DNA from 2 places in the Devosia sp. 1635 genome. Region 2 is predicted to be linked to the other one. Evidence: riboswitches for the same ligand, from Rfam matches in the RefSeq annotation. Region 2 holds a riboswitch; the other holds the start of a gene.

Region 1 (10,901 bases), on a different contig from region 2:
TCGCCCCCGCGCCGGCATGATTGGTGGAGTGAAGTTTTCATGGCGAATGTGGTTGTCGTCGGCTCGCAGTGGGGCGACGAGGGCAAGGGCAAGATCGTGGACTGGCTCTCCGAGCGTGCCGATGTGGTGGTGCGCTATCATGGCGGCCACAATGCCGGCCATACGCTGGTGATCGATGGCGTCAGCTACAAGCTGGCGCTGCTGCCATCTGGCCTGGTGCAGGGCAAGCTGTCGGTGATCGGCAACGGGGTGGTGGTGGATCCCCACCATTTTGTGGCCGAGATGGCCAAGCTGCGGGCGCAAGGCGTCACGATCACTCCCGATGTGCTGCGCATTGCCGACAACGCGCCGCTAATCCTGTCGCTACATCGCGAACTCGACGCCATCCGCGAAGACAGCACGTCCGGGCTCAAGATCGGTACCACCAAGCGTGGCATCGGCCCGGCCTATGAGGACAAGGTGGGTCGTCGGGCGATCAGGCTGATCGATTTGAGCCAGCCCGAAACGCTGATGCCCAAGATCGAGCGACTGCTGACGCACCACAATGCGCTGCGCCGCGGCATGGGTCTGCCCGAGATCGAGGCCGAAACGATCCGGCAGGAGCTGATCTCGGTAGCCGACCAGATCCTGCCCTTCATGGACCAGGTCTGGCAGGTGCTCGACGAAAAGCGCAAAGCTGGCGCACGCATTCTGTTTGAGGGAGCGCAGGGTGCGCTGCTCGATAATGACCACGGCACTTATCCCTTCGTGACCTCGTCCAACACTGTGGCAGGGCAGGCTGCGGCCGGTTCCGGGCTGGGGCCAACGGCAATCGGCTATGTGCTGGGAATCACCAAGGCTTATACGACCCGCGTCGGCGAGGGCCCGTTCCCTTGCGAGCTGGATGACGAGATCGGCGAGCATCTGGCCACGGTCGGGCGCGAGGTCGGCGTCAATACCGGCCGGGCGCGTCGCTGCGGCTGGTTCGATGCCGTGCTGGTGCGCCAGACCGTCAAGACTTCCGGCATTTCGGGCATTGCACTGACCAAGCTGGACGTGCTGGACGGGCTGAAGGAAATCAAGATCTGCGTCGGCTATGAGCTGGATGGATCACGGATCGATTACTTGCCTGCCTTGATGGAGGCACAGGCGCGGGTTACGCCCATCTACGAAACCCTCGAAGGATGGTCGCAAACCACAGCCGGGGCGCGCAGCTGGTCTGAGCTGCCGGCCCAGGCGGTCAAGTATGTGCGCTATATCGAGGAACTGATCGGGGCGCCGGTTGCCATGTTGTCGACGAGCCCCGAGCGCGCCGATACTATCCTTGTGGTTGACCCGTTCCAAGATTGAGTGTTTTTGATACAACACCTGCGGCAATTGTGAGTACCAAGTAAGCTATGGCCGACTACAAGGAGCTGCTGCGCCGGGCCATCTCGGCATTGCCCGAGAATAACGGCGCGGCTCGCCGTGCGGTTTACGAAAAGGCGCGTTCGGCACTTGTGGGCCAGTTGCGGGCCATTCAGCCACCGCTGCCGGCGCGCGACATAACGCAGCATCGGCTGCAGCTGGAAGATTGTATCCGGCAGGTTGAGCAGGAAGCCAGCGAAGCCGTAATTTCGCTGCGGCGTGGTTCGGTGTTTGGACGGCCGATGGCGCAACCGGTCGAGCCGCCGGTAGCAGCGCCCGAGCCGGAGCCGGAACCGGAACCCCAGCCTGAGCCGGAACCCGAACCTGAGCCCGAACCGCAACCCCGGTTCGAGCTGAGGCCGCGCTTTGAGCCGGCACAACCAAACTATCCCGCGTTCGAGCCGGTACAGCCCGCCTACCCCCAGGCGCAAGGGGATAGCCCAGCGCGCTCCGGCACCTCGATCGAAGACATCATCGCCGATGCCGCCGAAGCGAGCGGGGCAGAGTTGGTGCGCGAGGAGGGCCCGGTCGACGTGCCCGTGGCGGTTCCAAACGAAAACGAGGCCCAGGCGGTGGTTACGCCAGTGGCCGAGAGCGAGCCTGAGTCCGTCGAGAAGATCAGTAAGCCACGGGCGCGTTGGTTGCCGTCTTTCGGGCGAGCCAAGGGAGCGCGCAAGGCCGAGGCGGAAACGGCAGGCGCGAGCGAGTTGCCCAGCGACGCGCCGCTCCATGCGCCGGTGCAGGAGCCTCAGGACCAGCCGGATTCGTTTGCCGACGACAAGCCTGCCGCTGAGGAGGGTGCCCGCCGGGGAGCGTTGCTCAATTTCGCCCGCCGCACCGAACCCGCCAGCAGCATGGGACCAAGCCCCGTTGAAGCGGCACTGTCGAGTGTGCGCGAAGTCGAAGTTGAGGCGGCGCAGCCCGACACCAGCGAAGCCGAGGGCGCTATCGAGCGGGCGATCGAGACGCTGGATCGCGAAGCGCGGGGCGAAAGCCAGGCTACTCCGGCAGAGTCCACGGAGCCGGTGGCTGTGGGCCCGGCCCGGCCGGCGGTGCCCAATATGTTTGCCATGCCCGAGCGCGCGGAATTGCCGGGCGGGGCAGGCGAGGACAATTCCGACAACTTCGTGCCAGTGAGCGAGCCGCGCAGCGGAACGGGCCTGAGCATTTTCCTGATCGTTTTTGCAGTGCTTCTGGTTGGCGTGGGTGGCGCCGGCTTTTGGGCCTGGCGCGAAGGCTATGTGGACCTCAACCAGATGTTCGGGCAGGCCAGCACGGCGGTTGCCGAAGCGCCCGAGCCAGAACCTGATCTTACGACCCCGACGCTCGATCCGGTGCCGCCCAATGGGGACATTGCCGCGACCGACCAGCCCGCAGTGCCGGGCAATACGGCGACCCAGACAGCGGCCGAGCCGACTACGGCGCTCGAGGCACTGGAAACCGAGGATCGGCTGGAGCCCACGCCAGAGCCGGTGGTGCCCGACGGGACGCAGACCAGCTTGCCCGAACCGGGTGGTGGTGTGGACGACAAGAGCGAGGAGCGGCTGCCCGGGGAAGACCCTAATGCTGCCGTGGCGCTCAATGATCCGGCGGCATCGGTCGATCCGGCCGTGCTGTCGGGCAGCCAGTCGCTGCTGCTGGAAGCCTCGCAGGATGGCCGCACCGGTGCGGTACCGTTCTCGGGCACGATCGAGTGGCGCGAGGGGGTCGACGAGATCGGCCAGCCCACGCTGATCGGCCAGGCCAATATTCCGGCGCGCAATCTCGGGGTCGAGATGACCATTCGCAAGAATTCCGATCCGAGCCTGCCCGCGAGCCACCTCATGGAGGTGGATTTCGATGTGAGCGACACCTTTATCGGCGGCACGATTGCGGGGCTGCCGGGCGTGTTGCTCAAGGACCAGGAACTGGTGCCCGGAACGCCGCTGGTGGGGGCTTCGGCCCGCGTCGTGGGTAATTCCTACCTGTTTGCGCTGAGTGCGGCCGAGCAGGATGCCAACACCAACCAGGACCTGCTGCGCAGCCGAAAGTGGATGGATCTGGCAGTGGTGTATGGCACCGGGCGCAATGCGATCATCACCCTTGAAAAGGATGAGCAAGCGCAGGCGCTGTTCGACAAGGTCTTTGCGGCTTGGGGACAGGGGGGCAATTAGCCCCCCTTTTTGCATCCGCGTTTGGCCGGACAGAGGCCTCGCGGATTGACGCTCCGGCGGGGCTGGCTTAGCCTTGGCGTGTCTAAAACAGGTTAGTTCGGGAAGGTTGGCCCGGCCCCGCTTGCGGGTCCTTCCGCTACTGCAGCGGCCCATGACGATCACGGCGCCAGCATCGGGCGGGCGCCGATCGAAAGGGCATGGACATGAAACCACGGATTTCCGTTATCACTCTAGGCGTTGGCGATCTCGAGCGGGCGCTGCGCTTTTATCGTGATGGGCTGGGCCTGCCGACGCAAGGCATTGTCGGGCAGGAGTACGAGCACGGCGCCGTCGCGTTCTTTGATCTGGCGGGCGGAGTGAAGCTCGCGATCTGGGCGCAGGACGATATTGCGTTCGACACGGGCCTTGCCCGGGAGCCGGTGTCGTCCACTGCCATGACGCTGGGGCACAATGTAAGGGAACGCGGCGAGGTCGACGCGATCATGGCGAACGCCGAGGGCGCGGGCGCCGCGATCATCAAGCCCGCGCAAGACACGTTCTGGGGCGGCTATGCCGGGTATTTCCGCGACCCTGACGGGCATCTCTGGGAGGTGGTCTGGAACCCGCATTTGCTGCCGGCGGATGAATAAAGCGCCTCCTCGCCGTGGCAGCTTAGTCCGCCACCAGCTTTCGGTCCGCCAGATGATAGCGCCGGCTGGCGAGGGCGAGGATATCATCATTGTGGTGGCTGACGAGGATGGTGTGCCAGCCATGCCGGACCGTCAGCGTCTTCACCAGATCGCGGATCACGGCGCGGGTTTGATCGTCGAGGGCTGAGAAAGGCTCATCGAGCAGCAAAACCGAACGGGCGCGCAGCAGGGTGCGAGCGAGGGCGACGCGCTGCTTTTGCCCGCCCGAAAGGGTCGCGGCCGGTTGGGCGCCAATGCCGGACAAACCAACTTCGGCGAGAGCGGCTTCGACCTGCTGGTGGACGCTTGCTTTTGGCGTACGGGCGGGCAGGCCGAGGGCGATGTTGCGGCCGGCGCTCAAGTGCTCGAAGAGGCTTTCGCTTTGCAACAGAAGCGATACCGGGCGCTGCTCGGGTGGCAGGGGCACGAGTTGCTGGCCATCGAGCACGATGCTGCCCGAGGTCGGCGTGAGAAAGCCAGCGAGGAGATCAAGCAGGGTGGACTTGCCCGAACCGCTGGCGCCCGACACGGCGGTGATCTCGCCGGGCGCAGCGGCGAGGGAAAAACGATAGGGCTCGGCCGTGTTGGGATAAGCAAAACAAAGCTCGTCAACGCGCAGCACGGGCGATCCTTTCGGCAAGGCGAGGCAGGCCAACAAAGGCAATGATGGTGCCGATGAGGAGAATGGCGGCAATGGCCCCTGCATCATTGTTGCGATAGGCGCCGAGCGAGCGGAACATCAGCAGCGGCAAGGTTTGGAAATCTTGCGTGCCGAATAGGGCGATGACGCCCAGATCCCCTAGCGAAAAGCAAAAGGCGAGGGCGAGCATGACGCCCAGATCCTTGCCGATAAGGGGCAGTTCCACGAGGAAGAACTGACGCCAGCCGCCCAGCCCGAGCGAGCGGATGAGCTTGCCGCGGGTTTTCGCAATGGCTTCGAGCGGCGGCGCAAGCGTTGCCATGGCAAAGGGCAGGGCGAGGAGGCTATTAGCAAGGATGACGACAGCGGGCGCGGCGGCGGCCGGCGCAAGGCCCAGGTCGCGTACCAGCAGGAAGAAGCCCAGCGACAGCACCACGGCGGGCACGGCGAGATAGGCATAGGCCGGGATGCCCAGGAGCGTGCGCAGCGGCGGGCTGCCGGTGGCGCCGCGGCCAAGGGCGAGGGCAAGCGCCAGAAGCAGGGTGAGGAGTGCGGAGGCGCTGCCGATAAGGAGGCTGGTGAGGAGCGACCACCAGAAGCTCGGCTGGGCCAGGAGGCTGCCGAGACCGGCGGCGAGGCCATCTATCAGCACGGAGAGCAGGGGCAGACCGAAGCAGAGGGTTGCAGTGGCGAGTATCAGCCATTGCAGCAGGCGGCTGGCGGGCCCGTCGCGCCAGGTCGTGGCGGGGGAAGAACCAAAGGCGGTGGGCACGGGGGCCAAAGCCGAGGCGGCGAGGATCACCACCGAGCAAACCGCGATTTGCGTCAGGGCGAGGCGCACGGCGCCGACGAGATCGAAATCCTGGCGGACAGCGGCGTAGATGGCGACCTCCAGCGTCTGGTTGGCCGGGCCACCGCCCAGCAGCAGCACTATAGGGAAGCTGGTGAAGGCGAGGAGAAATATGATGGCCCCGAGCCCCGGCAGGGTGCCGCGCAGGGCGGGCCAATCGATGAGGGTGAAGCGCTGCCAGGCGGAGAGGGCCAGGGACTGGCCGGTCTTGAGGCGGGCGGCGGGAATGGCGTCGAGACGGGCGAGGATGATGCGCGCGGCAAAGGCACCATCGAGAATGACATGGGCAAAGAGAATGCCCCCGAGCCCGTAGGCAGGATTGCCCAAGGGGAAGCCGAGCACGGCTTCGGCAGCGCGATTAATCCAGCCGTTGCGGCCCCAGATGGCGAGGAGCCCGAAGGCCACGACCATGCCGGGGGTGACGATGGCGGAGGCAAAGAAGGCGACGAGGAGATCGCGTCCGGGGAAGCGCAGACGATTGAGCGACCAGGCCAATGCCGTGCCGACCAGCAAGGAAAGCACGGTGGTGAGCCCGGCCTGGATCGAGGTCATGCGCAGGAGGTGGGCAATATCGATGCGGCTGGTGGCGGCGGCATCGGTGGCGGCGGCGAGAATGGACCAGAGGACGAGAGCAATCAGCCCGGCGATGGCAAGCGCGAGGAGGCAAGCGGTGGCGATGCGCAAGGGGCGGGGTGGGAGGGTCATGGTCCGGTGGTTGGCGCTAGCCTTGGAGCGGGTTGATGGGCCTGATCCCCCACCCTGTCCCTCCCCTCAAGGGGGAGGGGACGTCGGCTGATGGCGCTGGGATGGCGGAGAGTCGTTGTGTGGCTATCAGGGACTGTGTTCCCTTGATCGCCCCCCTCAGTGTGCCTCCGCTCAAGGGGGAGGGGAGGCACACTGAGGGGTTCGAAGCTTGTGGCTGTCCTGATTCCTACTGGATGGCGGCGAGCATTTCGTCGATCCAGGCGGCGCGGTTGGCTTCGAGGTCGGTGTCGCTGATCGTCAGGGTTTTCGCGGGTTGCGGGAGGGTGCCAAAGGCCGGGTTAAGGTCGGCACCCAGGTCAACCACGGGGAACATCCAGTTGGTGGTGGGGATTATCGCCTGGGCGGCGGGGGAAGCGAGATAGGCCAGGAACTGACGGGCGAGCTCGGGCTGGTCCGTGGAGGCAAGCATGCCGGCAATCTCGACCTGCACGATATGGCCCTCATCGAAGAGCGCGGCCTTGATGGTGTGATCGTCTTCATCGACGATGTGGTAGGCGGGCGAGGTGGTGTAGGAGAGCGCCATATCGGCTTCCCCGGTCAGGAAGAGATTATAGCTTTCCGACCAGTCGCGGGTGACGGCGAGGATATGGGGCTTGACGCCGGCCCAGATTTCGGGGGCACGGTCGCCATAGGCGGCCTTGATCCAGAGCACGAGACCAAGGCCGGGGGTGGCCGAGCGCGGGTCCTGGATGACGATCTTGAGATCGTCGGGGAGCGCGATCAACTCCTCGAAGGAGGCGGGCGGGGTGGCGGTGCGGTCGGTATCGTAGACAAAGGCGAAATGGGCGTAGTCGACCGGCACGAATTGCGGATCGGTCCAGGGCTCGGGGAGGGCGAGATCGCCCAGCTCCAGAGTGTGATCGGCAAAGAGGCCGGTGGCGCGGGCTTCCCCGGCGGTGGCGACGTCGAGACCGACGATGAGGTCGGCCGGGGTGGTGGCGCCTTCAAGCTGGACGCGGCGCAGGGCGCCGATGGAGGAATCGGCGGCGATGAACTCGACAGTGCAGCCGGCGCATTGGGCTTCAAAGCCTTCGGCGAGCTGGGGGCCGGGGCCCCATTCGGCGGCAAAGCCATCATAGGTATAGATGGTGAGCGCCGGTGCGGTTTGGGCCAAGGCGGGCGAGGCGGCCAGTCCGAAAAGGACCGCAAGCGCCAGGTGAGTGGTGTGGACCAAGATGGTCATCCCTTCATTGGTGTGCGGCCATGAGTGAAGGGATGGGTGTCAATGGCGGGCACGAGATGCCCTTGCCATCTCGAACTTCCTCCGCCAGCATGACCTGGTTCAGGTTCAATGGGTAATTCTCAGCTCCGGCTTGACCCGGAACACCCCAGCGAGACGCCATGATCTTATAAGAGCGCCCCCCAAGTGCAAGAGAATTTCAGCCCAGCTGCCGACGCGCCCCTGCGCTTTGCCGGACCGATCGCCATTGTGGGCGGCGGGGCGGTGGAGAGCCAAACCCTGCGTGACCTCGCGGCAGCGGGAGTGACGCTGATCGGGGCCGATGGCGGGGCGGATGCGATCGGGGCGGTAGGGCTGGTGCCTGCGGCGATCATCGGGGATCTCGATTCGCTGCAGGATCGCGCCGACTGGGAGCGGCGCACCCGCGTGTTTCACCTGCCCGAGCAAGTGACCACCGATTTCCAGAAGGCACTGCGCTCGACGCAGGCGCCGGTGACGCTGGCGTTGGGCATGACCGGCAAGCGGCTCGACCATACGCTCGCGGCACTGAGCGCAGTGCTGCAATATGCCCCCGAGCGGCACTTGCTGCTGGTGGACGAGATCGATGTGGCGCTGGCGGTGGTGGGGCGGATTGCCTTTGACGCGGCGGCCGGGGAGCGGGTGTCGATCCATCCGCTGGTGCCGATCGGGTTCGAGCGCTCGGAGGGGCTCTTGTATCCGATGGATGGCCTGCAGCTGGCGCCGGGCGGGCTGATCGGCACCTCAAATGCGGCCCTGGGCGGGCGGATCGAGATTGTGCCGGTCGATCCCGTGCCCTGGCTGCTGATCCTGCCCAAGGCTCGGCTGTGGGATCTCGTCCAGGCGTGCCAAAATCCCGCCCGGGTCTGATGACCCTGCGGTTGGTGCTGCGACATGGGGCGAAGGTCGCCTCGGTGCCGGTCGTCCGGCAAAAGGGTAGAAGGTGAAGCAAGCTTCGCCCCATGCTCTATCGGAGACTCTTCGGTGAGGACCGTCCGTGGCTAGACCCGTGCCAAACGCCAGAAGCCCTGGGGCTTCATGGACCGGGGGATGAAATCGGTCCCGGATCATCCTCGTCCCGAAGGAGCTTGGGCGACCCCAAGCCCATCCGATATCCCCGCACCGACCGTTCGTCGCGACCGCGCAGCTTGCCCGGGAACAAGGGGGATTGTGCCTGAGGTTTTCGGGGGCGGGGATAAGTTTGTGGGGTGGTGATGGCCGCCCTCGTGGTTCGAGGCTGCGCTACGCTGCGCACCTCACCATGAGGGCTCCGGCACATTCCCGCTCATTCCGCACTTCCGGGGGGTAAGGGCTTTTGGGGGGCATGAGTATGCCGGAGGCTCGATGGGCCCCGGGCTCAAGGCCAGGTTGGCATCGGCGGCGGGCTCGCAGGCGTAAAAAAGCCCTCGGGGGAAACCGAGGGCTGCATTGGTTGCTTGCGGCGGTCCAGCCTTATGCGGCGTTGGAGCGGGCAGCTTCGCGAACGGCGTCTTGCACTTTTTCGAAGGCGCGCACTTCGATCTGGCGGATGCGCTCGCGGCTGACATCGTATTGTTGGGCCAGCTCTTCGAGCGTCAGCGGATCTTCCTGCAGGCGGCGAGCCTGGAAGATGGCGCGCTCACGATCGTTGAGAACATCCATGGCATTGGTCAACAGACCCATGCGTTCGGAATATTCCTCGCTTTCACCAAGGGCAGTTTCCTGGCTGGGCGTGTCGTCGACGAGCCAGTCCTGCCATTCGGAGGAGCCTTCATCGGCGCGCATCGGCGAATTGAGCGAAGCATCGCCCGACAAGCGCGCATTCATCGAGACGACGTCATCCTCGGTGACGTTGAGGGTGGTCGCGATCTGCTTGATCTGGTCGGGATGGAGCGAGCCATCGTCGAGCGCGGCGATCTGGCCCTTCACCTTGCGCAGGTTGAAGAACAGCCGCTTCTGGGCAGCGGTGGTGCCGATTTTCACCAGCGACCAGGAGCGCAGGACATATTCCTGGATCGCAGCACGAATCCACCACATCGCATAGGTCGCAAGTCGGAAGCCCTTGTCGGGCTCGAAGCGCTTGACCGCGTGCATGAGCCCGACATTGCCTTCCGAGATCACTTCGGCAATGGGCAGGCCATAGCCGCGATAGCCCATGGCGATCTTGGCAACCAGGCGCAGGTGGGACGTAATAAGCCGTTGAGCAGCGGCCGGATCGGCGTGCTCCTTGTAGCGCTTGGCCAGCATGAATTCTTCATCGGGTTCCAGCATGGGGAACTTGCGAATTTCCTGAAGATAGCGGCTCAAGCCTCCTTCGGCAGAAAGGACAGGCAGATTGGTCTGGGCCATTTATGCACCCCTTTTACTTATTCCCCCGCACAGGCGGGCGGATCGATCTTCGGCCGTCCTGGCGGCCCGGCGGAAGAAGTCAGGTCATAATATATGGCGTATTGCCGCAATTGTAAGGCCGCCGAATGCAGACGAACGGTGCAGGCAGCGCAAGGGTTGCCCGTGGTGCGGGCATTAGGGGAGGGCCGGCCTGCACTTCTCGGTTACCGGCCCCCGCAAATCCTAGCGGGCGAAGGCCTTGTCATAGGGCTCGAGCGCTTCCTCGAGCGCCACAAGGTCAGGCGGGAGGGGGGCTTCAAAGAACATTTCCTCTCCGGTTACGGGATGCTCGAAGCCGAGCTCGGCCGCATGGAGGGCCTGCCGGCCTAGCGCAACGATGGGTGCGGCGACCTCGGGAGGCAGGCGGTTGATCTTGGTGGCGTAGCCCGAGGCATAAACGGTGTCGGAAACCAGGGGGTGGCCGACATGAGCCATGTGGACGCGGATCTGGTGGGTGCGGCCGGTTTCCAGCTGGCACTGGATGCGGGTGATGTCCCAGCCATCGCCGCCAAAGCGCTGCTCGACCATGTAATGCGTGATGGCTTCGCGGCCATCCTTGCGCACGGCCTGCTTGAGCCGATTATTGGCGTCGCGCCCGAGGGGCGCCTCGATCGTGCCCTTGGCCGTTTCGGTGGAGCCCCAAACATAGGCGATATAGGCGCGATGGAGCGGACCGGTGCGGCCATGATCGGCAAATTGCGCGGACAGATGCTGGTGGGCCAGATCGGTCTTGGCCGCGACCATGACCCCTGAGGTGTCGCGATCGAGGCGATGAACGATGCCGGGCCGGCGCACGCCACCAATGCCCTGCAGGCTCGCGCCGCAATGATAGATTAGCGCGTTGACCAGGGTGCCCGAAGGGCTGCCGGGAGCG
Region 2 (10,901 bases):
CGGGGTCGCCTGCCCGCCAGCGGGCAGCGCTACCTGCCAAAGCTCCTCGCCCGTTTCAATGTCGATGGCGCGCAGCAGGTCGTCGGTGGTCGCGGCAATGAAGAACAGCCCCGAAGCCGTCACCACGCCACCGCCATTATTGGGCGTGCCGATCTCGAGCGGCAACATGGAGGGGATGCCAAATGGGCCATTCTTGCGCGCCGAGCCGAAGGGGCGGTCCCACAGCACTTCGCGGGTGTTGAGGTCGATGGCCGCGATCCCGCCATAAGGGGGCTGCTTGCACAGCATCCCGGTAAATGGCACGCGCCAGCCGGCATTGACGCGAATGCCATAAGGCGTCTGCGCCTGCGGGCTGAGGCTGCCATGCGAGCCACCACCAGCATCGGGATCGTAGTTGGGATCGGTGATCGGCAACACCCCGGCGGCATTCACCTCTTCGCGCGGCACCAGCTGATTGTAGTTGGGCATGTTGTTGTAGTTGGTGATCATGATGCCATTGACCGGATCAACGGCAACCCCGCCCCAATCCACCCCACCATTATAGCCGGGGAACTGAATCCAGGGCCGATCCACCGTCGGCGGGGTATAGACACCTTCATAGGACGCCTGGCGGAACTGGATGCGGCACCACAATTGGTCAAGGGGCGTCGTTCCCCACATATCGGCTTCGGTCAGGTCTGCCTTGAGCAGATTGGGGAAGTCGGTGACATAGGGCTGGGTGGGCGAGAGCCGCTCGGGCTCGACGCCACCCTGTGGTGCCGGGCGCTCCTCGATATTGACCAGGGGCTCGCCGGTAGCGCGATCGAGGATATAGAACTGCGCCTGCTTGGAGGGCATGATGATAGCCGGGACCGGACCATCGGGCGTGGGGAAGTCCACCAGCGTCCCCTGCCCGCCCAGATCGTAATCCCAGACATCGTAGTGCACGGTCTGGTGGTGCCAGGCGACGTCGCCCGTTTCCACATCCAGCGCTACGATGGCGGTGGAATAGGTGTTCTCCGCGTCCGAGCGGTCGCTGCCCCAGTAATCCACAGCGGAATTGCCCATGGGCATGTAAACCAGCCCCAGCTCGTCATCGCCTGACGCGATGGTCCACATATTGGGCGTGCCCGGTGTGTAGATCTCGCCTTCGGGGGGCAGCCCCTTCTGGTCGGGGCGCCCCATGTCCCAGGCCCATTTGAGTTCCCCCGTCCTAGCGTCGTAGCCACGGATCACGCCGGAGGGCGCTTCGCGGGTTTGCCCGTCACTCACCTGGCTGCCGACCACCAGCACGTCGCGCACCAGGGTCGGGGGCGAAGTCGGGGCGTAAAAGCCGGGCGCAGTGTCGCCAATGCCTTCGAGCAGATTGACTATGCCCGCATTGCCGAATTTGTCGCAAGGCTGGCCAGTTTGGGTGTCGAGCGCGATCATGCGCGCATCATGGGTCAGGTTGACCACCCGGCTGGCGCACAGCGCATTGGGGTCGGCGGCGGGATCCTCGAAATAAACCAGGCCCCGACAGGAAGCATTATAGCCGATGGCATCTACCGGGGTCTGCGGATCATAGGTCCAGAACTCGGCGCCGGTCGCGGCATCGAGGGCGCTGATCTTGTTGAGCGCCGAACAGAGGTAAAGCCGATTGCCGACCTTGACCGGCGTGTTCTGGTTGCCGAACGGCTCGTCGTTCTCGGGCAGATCGCCGGTGCGGAACTCCCAGATTTGCTCGAGCTGGCCAACATTGTCGCCGGTGATCTGGTCGAGCGGGGAATAGCGCGCAGCGCGATGCGTGCCGCCATAAGCGGGCCAATCGACCCCGGTTTCCAGCGTCACATAGCGCGGCGCAACCGGCGTCGCCAGCGCCGGTTCGGACGCTTCAGCCGGGGACGCCTCGGGCGTGGGCCCCACCGGGGCCGCTTCAACGGGGGCGGGTGGTGGCGCTGCCGGCTCGGGGCTGCCCGGTGTGGCGGCGTCGGAGGGCGGCACTTCCTGAGCGTGCAGGTCTGGCCCAAGATTGCCCGCCACGCCGATGCATGCCACCAAAGCGGCGATCCCGGCTGCTGTGCCCGCCAGTGTGGAGCGGGAGGCGCCTTCGGGGCGCCGCAGCGACCGAATAGTCGTCAGCACCAGAACCAGAACGACCGTCGGCGCCACCAATCGCGGCACCTGGGCCCATCCATCTAGACCAGCTTCCCACAAGGCCCAAGCGACAGTGCCCAGATAAGTCAACCCGTAAATCCAGACCGCCGTAAACTCACGCCTGAACAGGAAATAGGCGGTCGCCAGCAGGCCAGCACCAGCCAGCAGATAGTACCACGCCCCCCCAAGCGTGATCAGCCATGCGCCGCCCCCCAAGATAGGCAGCCCGAATATCACCAAGGCGGCAGCCACCAACATTGTCCACCAAAACGCAAAGTTCCGGCCGGTGGCGACGGTCGCGCTGCCATTAGTTCCCCTCTAGTTTACCCATGCTAATGGCCAACGCCTCGATCTCGCCACGGTTCCGCAATGGGACAATGCGCGCTATGCAGCAGTTTTCAGTCGCCCTCGGCCATCTGCTCGCATCCATTCTCCACAACCCGGCTTCGGCGCGGCGATAAGGGTCGCCATGCCATTGTCCCGGGAGGATAGGACGGGCTAGACTAGCGGCAATCACCAAGTGCGAAGAAAAGCTGGTATGAGCGACAAGATCAAGGATGTACCCAATGGTGAGCTGGTGCCCGAGCAAAGCGAACTCCAGCTGGCAGATATAAGGATCGCTGACCTGGAGCGGCAGCTTGAAGCTGCCCAGCAGGAGATCGAACGGCTCAAACAGGAAGTTGCTTCCTTGCGCTCGTCAGCAGGTCCTCGGTGACAGTCCCAACAGCAATGGTCAATTCGAAGGGAGCCGCCGATATGCGTCTGAGTGCTGGGTTTGAGTAAGAAATATCGCGTCGTAGATTGCGCCCCGACAGAAGGCGCACCGGAAGAGTTTATTCAGGTCGCCGCGACTCCCGAGGAAGCAGCGCGGCTGGCGCTGGGACTGGTGCTGCAACGCGGCGGGCAATTGCGGGACCTGCGGGCCAAGGTTTACCTTGAAGCCGCCGGAACGTTGTCGATGTACCGGCTCTACACCAAGAGCCTGCACCGGCAGGCCGTGGACTGACCTATGCCGGACCGAGTTGGACGCGCTGCCGCAGCAGCGTTTCCCCGCTTGCGTTAAACAGGCCCGATGCGGTGAGCTCTGGTATCACCAGATCCACAAAGCTCTGCAGATCGGCCGGCATCAACGGTGCCATCACGTTGAACCCGTCCGCGGCCCCTTGGTCGAACCATTCTTGCATGGTCGCCGCGATCTCGGCGCCCGTTCCGACCGCCAGCAGATGCCCTCGACCGCTGGCAAGACGCATCAGCAACTGCCGCAGGCTGAGCCCCTCCCGTTTGGCGATGCCAACCAAAACAGCCACGCGGCTTTGGCTCGACTGGCTGGGAGCCCCTGCCCCGACAAAAGGAGGCAGGGGGTCATCCAGCTGTGCCGCAGACAAGTCGGTGCCCAGGAACTCGGAGAGCTTGGCCAGCGCGTGCTCAGGCACCATGAACCCATTCAACTGCACCAAGCGCTCTTCCGCCTGCGCCCGCGTCGGGGCAGCAATAGGCACGATGCCAGGGTAAATCAGCAGGCTTTCCGGTGGCCGGCCGTGGCGGGAAGCCCTTGCCTTCATGTCGCGATAAAACAGTTGCGCCTCGGCAAGATCGGCCTGAACCGTGAACACCAGATCGGCATAGCGCGCCGCGAAATCACGCCCGGCCTCAGAGGCGCCGGCCTGCGCCAGCAAAGGGCGGCCCTGCGGCGAGCGCGGCACGTTCAGCGGCCCGCGGGTTCGCACGAACTGACCGTGATGATCTACTGTCCGAACCTTTGCGAGATCAAGATAGCGGCCCGCCTGCTTGTCCGCGATCCGGGCATCGGCCTGCCAGGAACTCCAAAGTGCCAGCACAGCCGCGGTGACATCTGCGGCCCGCGCATAGCGCTCGCCATGTTCAGGCATGGCGTCGAGCCCGAAATTGTGGGCCTCAAGCGCATTGGAGGAGGTGACGACATTCCAGCCCGCCCGGCCACCGCTGAGGTGATCGAGCGAAGCAAAGCGGCGGGCGAGATGAAAGGGATGATCAAAGCTGGTCGAGGCCGTACCGATTAGCCCAATCCGCTCCGTCACTGCCGCCAGCGCCGAAAGGATGATGAAGGGGTCCATCGCGTCCGAGAGGTGCCGGTCGGCGCTTTGCTGCAGCGCCAGTACATCGCCCAGAAACAAAGCATCGAACCCACCCGCTTCAGCCCGACGAGCGATGTCGGTCCAATAGCCCAGATCAGTCGAGGCCAGCGCATTGCTTTCAGGCATGCGCCAGCCTGCTTCATGACTCCCCAGCCCATAGATCACCGCGTTGAGCCCCATGCGCCGCCTTGGTGTCACGGCGCGGCTTCCACATAGGCGCTGGTATAGTAGCCGGAGAAGTCAGGCTTGGCGGCCAGAGGATTGCCGTCGCCGTCCTTGAGGATGCCGGCTTCAAACAGGAACGTGCCCATCGCCTCCATCTTGGCGGGATTGATGACGCCCACGGCCCCAATCTCGGCCCGCAGGTAGTGCCCATCGATCAGCGCCTGCAGCGATGCGCGCACAAAGTCCCGGTCCAGCAGCGCGTCGCTATTGGCTGCGACCAGAATATCGGTCGCCTCGTCGGGATGGGCGACGGCATAGGCGTAACCGCGCTGGCTCGCGCCAAGGAACGCCTTGGCAGTGTCCGGGTGCTCAGCCAAAAAGGCGCCGGTGGTGCCGATGAAGTTGGTGTGCTGGTCGGGCACGCCCCAATCGGCATAGCGGAAGGCACGTTGTGGGCGCCCGTCTCGCTCCGCCTTGACGCCTTCCCAGGTATAAACTTCAAGGGTAAAATCCACCGCGCCGTTGGCCAGCGCTTCATAGGCCGAAGTGCCCAGGGTGACCGTCTCGAATTCCCCCCGGCCGCCATCGGCGCGGATGATCGTGCCAATCAGGGCACTCTCCCAGTCGCTGCCAAAGCCGGCATAAGTCTTGCCGTCAAGGTCCTTGGGGCTTTGGATATCCTGCCGGTCGCCGTTGAACACCAGGCGCCCCGTTTCGGTCTGCACCAGTGCATAAGTCGCGACCAGATCGACCCCGGCCGTGCGCTGGGTGAACAGGCCGATGGAGCCAAGAATACCGAAATCTGCCACCCCATTGGCCACGAGCGTGCCAGCGGAAGTGTCGGAATAAGGCAGGATCTCAACTGCGACCCCCGCATCCTCATAAAAGCCCTTGGCTTGGGCAACAAACAGGCCGACATGGTTGGTGTTGGGCGTCCAGTCCAGCGCCATGGTCACCGGCACCGGCTGGGCCAGTGCGGGTGGACTGGCGAGGGCGGCGGCAAGGCCAAGGATCAGCAGCAGGCGCGAAAGCGGCATGATTATTCCTCCGGTTCAAACAAGGTCTGCAGGATATCGGCTTCGATTTGGGCGATGACCGCCGACCCTGCTGGGGGTCGCGGATGCTCAAGCGGCACGTCGATGCGGCGCACGATCTGCGCTGGGCGCGGCGACAACAGGTAGATCCGGTCGGACAACAGCACCGCTTCGCGGACATCGTGGGTGATCAGCAACACGGTCCAGCGATGGCGCGTCCACATCCCAGCCAGCCAGCGCTGCATTCGCGTGCGGGTCAGGGCATCCAGGGCTCCGAAAGGCTCGTCGAGCAGCAGCATGGATTTATGCTGCACCACTGTGCGCAGCAGCGCTGCACGCTGCCGCATGCCGCCGGAAAGCTGCGCGGGGTAATGGTTTTCAAATCCGGCCAAACCAAACTCAGCAAACAGCGGCTGGACCGCCGCCCGCGCCGCCTTGCGCGTCATGCCCGCCACCTCAAGGCCAAGCGTGGCATTGTCGATGATCCGCCGCCACGGCATCAGCGCATCGCGTTGCGGCATGAAGGCAAAGGGGTGGCTCTTTGGGGCGAGTGGCGCCCCATCAAACAGCATTTCCCCACCATCAGTGGACACCGCTCCGGTCAGCAGCTGTAGGATGGTGGATTTACCAGCGCCGGAAGGGCCGAGGATCGAAACGAACTCTCCTGCTCCAACGCTCAAGTTGATGTCGGCCAGAACTTCGGAATCGCCAAAGCTCTTGCCCAAGTTGCGCAGTTCAAGCCTGGGCGTGGTCATGGGCGCCTCTGCGCCAAGCGGGTCCAGGGCATCGTCAGCCGCTGCACCAAGACGGTAGCGCCAAACAGGAGCAGGGTCAGCGTCGCGCTGACGACGACGGCGGCCAGCACCAGGTCGGGGCGAAAATTGTTCTTGGCATTGAGAATATAGATGCCCAAGCCCCGGACCGCCCCGGCATATTCGGCAAAGATCGCCCCGACTACGGCATAGGTGATGGAAATGCGCAGCCCGGCAAAGTAATAAGGCAAGGCCGAAGGCAGCCGCGCCATCCTGAACCGGCGCCACCGCGAGGCTCCCATGGACGCCAACAGCCCCTCGATATCGCGGTCGGTGGAGTCATAGCCCTGCACCAGCGCCACCAGCATGGGGAAAAAGGTCACCAGTGCCACGAGCACGATCTTGGGCGTCAGCCCGAAGCCGAACCAGAGCACGATGAGCGGCGCGATGGCGACCAGCGGCAGGGTCTGGGTGATGATGAACACCGGAAACAACGCCCGCCGTACCGGGCGAAAGAAGTCCACCACGACCGAAAACAGCAATGCGGCGCAGAGCGAGCAGCCGAAACCCAAAATGGTGGCCTGCAAGGTCGCTAATGTGTGCCCGGCCAGCGCGTCCCGGTTCTGGTAGCCTTGGACGATAATGCGGGATGGCGCCGGCAACGCCGTTGGGGAGATGCCCGAAAGCTGCACATAAGCTTCCCAGGCCAGGATCAGGGTCACCACCGAAAACACGGCGGGCCCTGCGTAACTGAGAAACCGGGCGACAAGTCGCCCGAAGGAGAACAACTGCGCCATGCCAGACCTTCCGCTCAGCGCGCGCTAGGGCTGTTGGCCGACACGGTCAGGTCGATAGTGACATGTCCCTCGGGCGGTCCAAACCGGCAAAAGGCCTGCTCGATCGTGGCGAATAGCGCACCGGTGTCGCCATTGAGCTTGGTGGCGAAATGCTTGGACTTTTCGAAGGTGCCCGACTGTTTGAGAAAGTCGATGCAGCCATAGATTTCGTCCATGTGATGGCCCTGTCCCATCACATAGAGAGACAATTGGGCCACCCCGAAGACGCCGATGTCGGGCGCATCTTGCACTGCCGCAAGCGCGCTGGCGCGCCGCTCCTCAAGAGGCGCAACCGGCCCTTCGAACAAATGGGACTGGCAGATGGCATCATCGGGCTCGCCCGGGCAGCCGCGCGAGATCGTCGCCGAAAGCACGCAATGGGTGCCGGCGCGCGCGGCGGCACTGAACAGATCGCGCATGGCGGGAAACAGCACTTCGGGCGGACCGACCAACAAGGTCGAGATGTCATCGGTCTCGATGCGCAAGCGTTCACGATAGGGATCGAGCGCACCCAGCGCGTTCATGATCACGCCGACAAAGTCGCCGGTCATTGGATAAAGGGAAATCTGTGCGCCTGAGAACATGGCCCGCCTCGCTCCGCTGGTATTACCCAGATCAGCTATAGGGTCCGAAGGCTTGCCGCCCTCATCTCAGCCCCGACCATACGGAGCACCCCTGTGGATAAAGCCAGCATAGGGCAGCATTGCCGGCAAATGCAAGCACATGTCTGCATTGGCGGAGTTGATCTTGGATCAGGCGCTTTGCGATGCTTGACGCAGTTCCTGGATTGCTTGTCCATCAGGCAAGCGCGCGCCACTTTGGAGCGTCTGCAGATAAGCTCGGGGCGCGAGGCCGTGATAGTCCTTGAACGCCCGCGTGAAAGCCGCCTCCGAGGCGTAGCCGGCTTCGCTCGCTAGTGACCCTACCGAAGTGGGGCCACTGGCGAGCTTTCTGGCGGCCAGAGTCAGTCTCCAACCTTTGAGATAGGTCAATGGCGGCTCTCCCGCCCGGTCATGGAATCGTCTGGCAAAGGCAGCGCGCGACAGCCCCGCCACCTTCGCCATGCCCTCGACAGTCCATTTGGCGGCGGGATCGGCATGGATCGCCCGGAACACCTTGGCAAGGTTGGGATCCTTCATTGCCGGCAACCATCCGGCGGAATGCCCGGCGCGCTCGGCTGCACGGCGCAGCACGTAAACCAGCAGGCTGTCGGCAAGACTTTCCACCAGGCTTTCATTGCCCAAGCCCTGGTGCTCCAGTTCCTCGGCCAGCAGCAGCACGATCGGCAAAATGCCATTGTCCTTGCGGAGCTCGGCGGCGGGCAGGTGAATGCAGGGCGGTAGCGCCGATTGTCCCAGCCGCCGCGTGCCATCCACCTGGAAGCGCCCGCAAAAGATCACCGCGTCAGGAGACTGGCTGGTGACATCAAATCCTTGTTGCACGAACTGGCTGACGGGGGGCGCCTCGCCCTTGGGGCTGGCCACGAGATCGTGGGCCTTTCCATCACTCAGGACCACCAGATCACCCTCTTCCAGCCGGAGTGGCGCTTCGCCAGCCCGGCGAAGCCAAGCGGTCCCCTGCCAGACGAGGTGAAAGGCGATCATTGCCCCCGGATCGAGCCGGAAGCCCCAAGGCTCAACCACCCGGCTGCGGACGAGGGTCATCCGGCTGCGGGCGTACATGCGGATCCATTGATCAAGCACATTCATGCCGCTCTCCTGCACCTTTTCAAGACGATCTGCAAGAAACGGGAGATCGTCTCACATGGCTTGTCCTCTCAGGGCGCGCCATCTTTCTCCTGGTTAGAAAGGAGAACGTGATGTTCAAGACCATACTTGTTGCGGCCGGAGCCGGCACAGTTGGGCAGCACCTGGCCAATCGGCTGCTGATCGCCGGGCACAGCGTCAAAATCGGCACAAGGCGAGGAGGTGACGCCAACACAGTGCTGCTGGACTATAGTCAGGCCCCGACTTTTGAAGCGGCGCTTGCCGGCACCGATGCGGCTTACCTCGTCGTTCCGACCTCGGCCGAACCACATTTACTGCTTGGCCCCTTCGTCGAGGCCGCAGCGCGGCGCGGCATTAAGTTGGTGTTGCAATCAGCTCTGGGGGTGGATGCCAATGACGCCATTCCGCTGCGGCAACTGGAGCGGCAGATCGAAAGCTCAGGCGCGCCCTACGCGATCCTGCGCCCAAACTGGTTCCTCGACAATTTCCACGGGCGCTGGCACCCCGGCATCATGGAGCTTGGCCGGCTTGCGCTTCCCGCGGGCGATGCCACGACCAGCTTGATTGATGCGCGCGACATCGCCGAAGCCGCAGCGGCGCTTTCCGCGATCAGCGGCCGCACCGTCACCTACGAGGGTGTCGACGAGGCGCAGTTCAAGCGCGAGTCGGGGCGCATGAAACTGGCGCCAGCTCTGGTTGAACAGATGCTGCCGATCTTTACTGCTACTCGCGCGGGTCATTTCAGCCAGGTCACTGACGATTTCAGCCAACTCACCGGGCGACCGGGCCGGCGGCTCGTCGATTATCTGGCTGACAATGCCTGGCGCTTCGCCGTCCCAGTTGCGCAGAACGAAGTCCAGAGAGCAGCGGTCAGTCGTTGATTTGCCGCCTCACGGCGCCACGCCCGGGGAATGCAGCTATTATCCCGGGCGTTGATTCTGTTTGCAGGCTGGTAATGGACCCGTTGAATGTCGCCATGCTCTTGGTCCTTGCCGGCGCTGCCGCTTATGTGCAGACGCTGACGGGCTTTGCCTTTGGCCTGTTGATGATGGGCGGTATCGGCATTCTCGGGCTGCTGCCCCTGCCCGAAGCCGCGGTGATCGTGAGCATCCTCACGGTGGTCAATGCAACTCAGGTGTTGGCCCGAGGCTGGCGTAACGTGGCCTGGAGCGAGTTTCGCCTCGCCATTGGCGCCAGCCTCCTTTTGGTGGTGCTGGGTTATTTCATGCTCGAATGGCTTGCGGACGCCAATCTGGACGGACTACGCCTGCTGCTGGGCGCCGTCATCGTTGGTGCCAGCATCCAGTTGATCCTGCAGCCGCATCCGCTGCCCAACCGATCTTCTTCGGGTTCGTTCGTCCTGGTGGGTGCATTGGGCGGCTTTCTGGGCGGGATGTTCTCCACGGCCGGACCGCCCTTGATCTATCACTTCTATCGCCAACCCCTGCCAGCGGCCGCCATCAGGGACACCTTGGTGCTGATCTTTGGCGTCAACGCCTTGTTCCGGCTGTCCTTGGTGGGGTTGACCGGCAGCTTCCCCTATGAGGCAAGTTGGTGGGCGCTGTTGGCGGCGCCCGTGGTTACCGCCACCACCTATGCCGCAAAACGCTGGCCGCCGCCATTTGCGGTCCTCACGCTGCGCCGCGTGGCGTTCTCGCTGCTGCTGCTATCAGGTGTATCCCTGGCGGCGCCAGCCATTTGGCGACTGGGGTTTGCCGCGGCCGGCTGAACGTCGATCCTCGGCGTGCTAAGTTGGGCCTCGGTACACACATCGGTCTCAACCCCTTGCCCACTTCGATATGTAGATCACAAGCGGCTTGCTTCAAGCCTAGGGACCTGCCGTAAAACCCTTGCCGTATCCAAGCAAAGGGAGTGCATCGATGCGGGTATTTTTGTCGACCTATGGGTCGCGGGGTGACGTCGAACCTATTGTGGCGCTTGCAGTCGCGCTCGAGGCGGTCGGTGTGGAAGCGGTGCTGTCCGCTCCGGGCGACCAGGAGTTTGTGGAGCTTGCCGAACGTGCCGGCGTTGAGTTGGTCCCCGCCTTCATGCGCGTGCGAGAGTGGATTGCGCTCGCTCAACGATTTCCCAGCGATATCCCGGGTTACGGGATGAGGATGATCGCCGCCCAGTGCCGGACCATCGACGCGGCAGCCGC

What was found. A riboswitch is a leader RNA that binds a small molecule or an ion and turns the genes downstream of it on or off. The one in region 2 is predicted to bind thiamine pyrophosphate.
Region 1: another riboswitch for thiamine pyrophosphate. It lies ahead of thiB (thiamine ABC transporter substrate binding subunit); the one in region 2 lies ahead of HRU92_RS01235 (YkoF family thiamine/hydroxymethylpyrimidine-binding protein).

The regions. Positions count from the first base shown of each region.
Region 1 covers NZ_JABAOM010000002.1:700,863-711,763, reverse strand. The annotation lists gene HRU92_RS10280 (adenylosuccinate synthase) at 40-1,329, shown strand; gene HRU92_RS10275 (hypothetical protein) at 1,377-3,539, shown strand; gene HRU92_RS10270 (VOC family protein) at 3,743-4,168, shown strand; gene HRU92_RS10265 (ATP-binding cassette domain-containing protein) at 4,191-4,829, opposite strand; gene HRU92_RS10260 (hypothetical protein) at 4,816-6,402, opposite strand; gene thiB (thiamine ABC transporter substrate binding subunit) at 6,629-7,645, opposite strand; TPP riboswitch at 7,703-7,803, opposite strand; gene HRU92_RS10250 (thiamine diphosphokinase) at 7,829-8,530, shown strand; gene rpoH (RNA polymerase sigma factor RpoH) at 9,113-9,988, opposite strand; gene HRU92_RS10240 (RluA family pseudouridine synthase) at 10,211-10,901, opposite strand, start outside.
Region 2 covers NZ_JABAOM010000001.1:231,810-242,710, reverse strand. The annotation lists gene HRU92_RS01270 (membrane-bound PQQ-dependent dehydrogenase, glucose/quinate/shikimate family) at 1-2,373, opposite strand, end outside; gene HRU92_RS01265 (hypothetical protein) at 2,654-2,830, shown strand; gene HRU92_RS01260 (hypothetical protein) at 2,891-3,121, shown strand; gene HRU92_RS01255 (LLM class flavin-dependent oxidoreductase) at 3,123-4,427, opposite strand; gene HRU92_RS01250 (ABC transporter substrate-binding protein) at 4,424-5,431, opposite strand; gene HRU92_RS01245 (ABC transporter ATP-binding protein) at 5,434-6,183, opposite strand; gene HRU92_RS01240 (ABC transporter permease) at 6,180-6,977, opposite strand; gene HRU92_RS01235 (YkoF family thiamine/hydroxymethylpyrimidine-binding protein) at 6,992-7,600, opposite strand; TPP riboswitch at 7,591-7,703, opposite strand; gene HRU92_RS01230 (AraC family transcriptional regulator) at 7,769-8,725, opposite strand; gene HRU92_RS01225 (NAD(P)H-binding protein) at 8,836-9,624, shown strand; gene HRU92_RS01220 (TSUP family transporter) at 9,699-10,472, shown strand; gene HRU92_RS01215 (DUF6022 family protein) at 10,624-10,901, shown strand, end outside.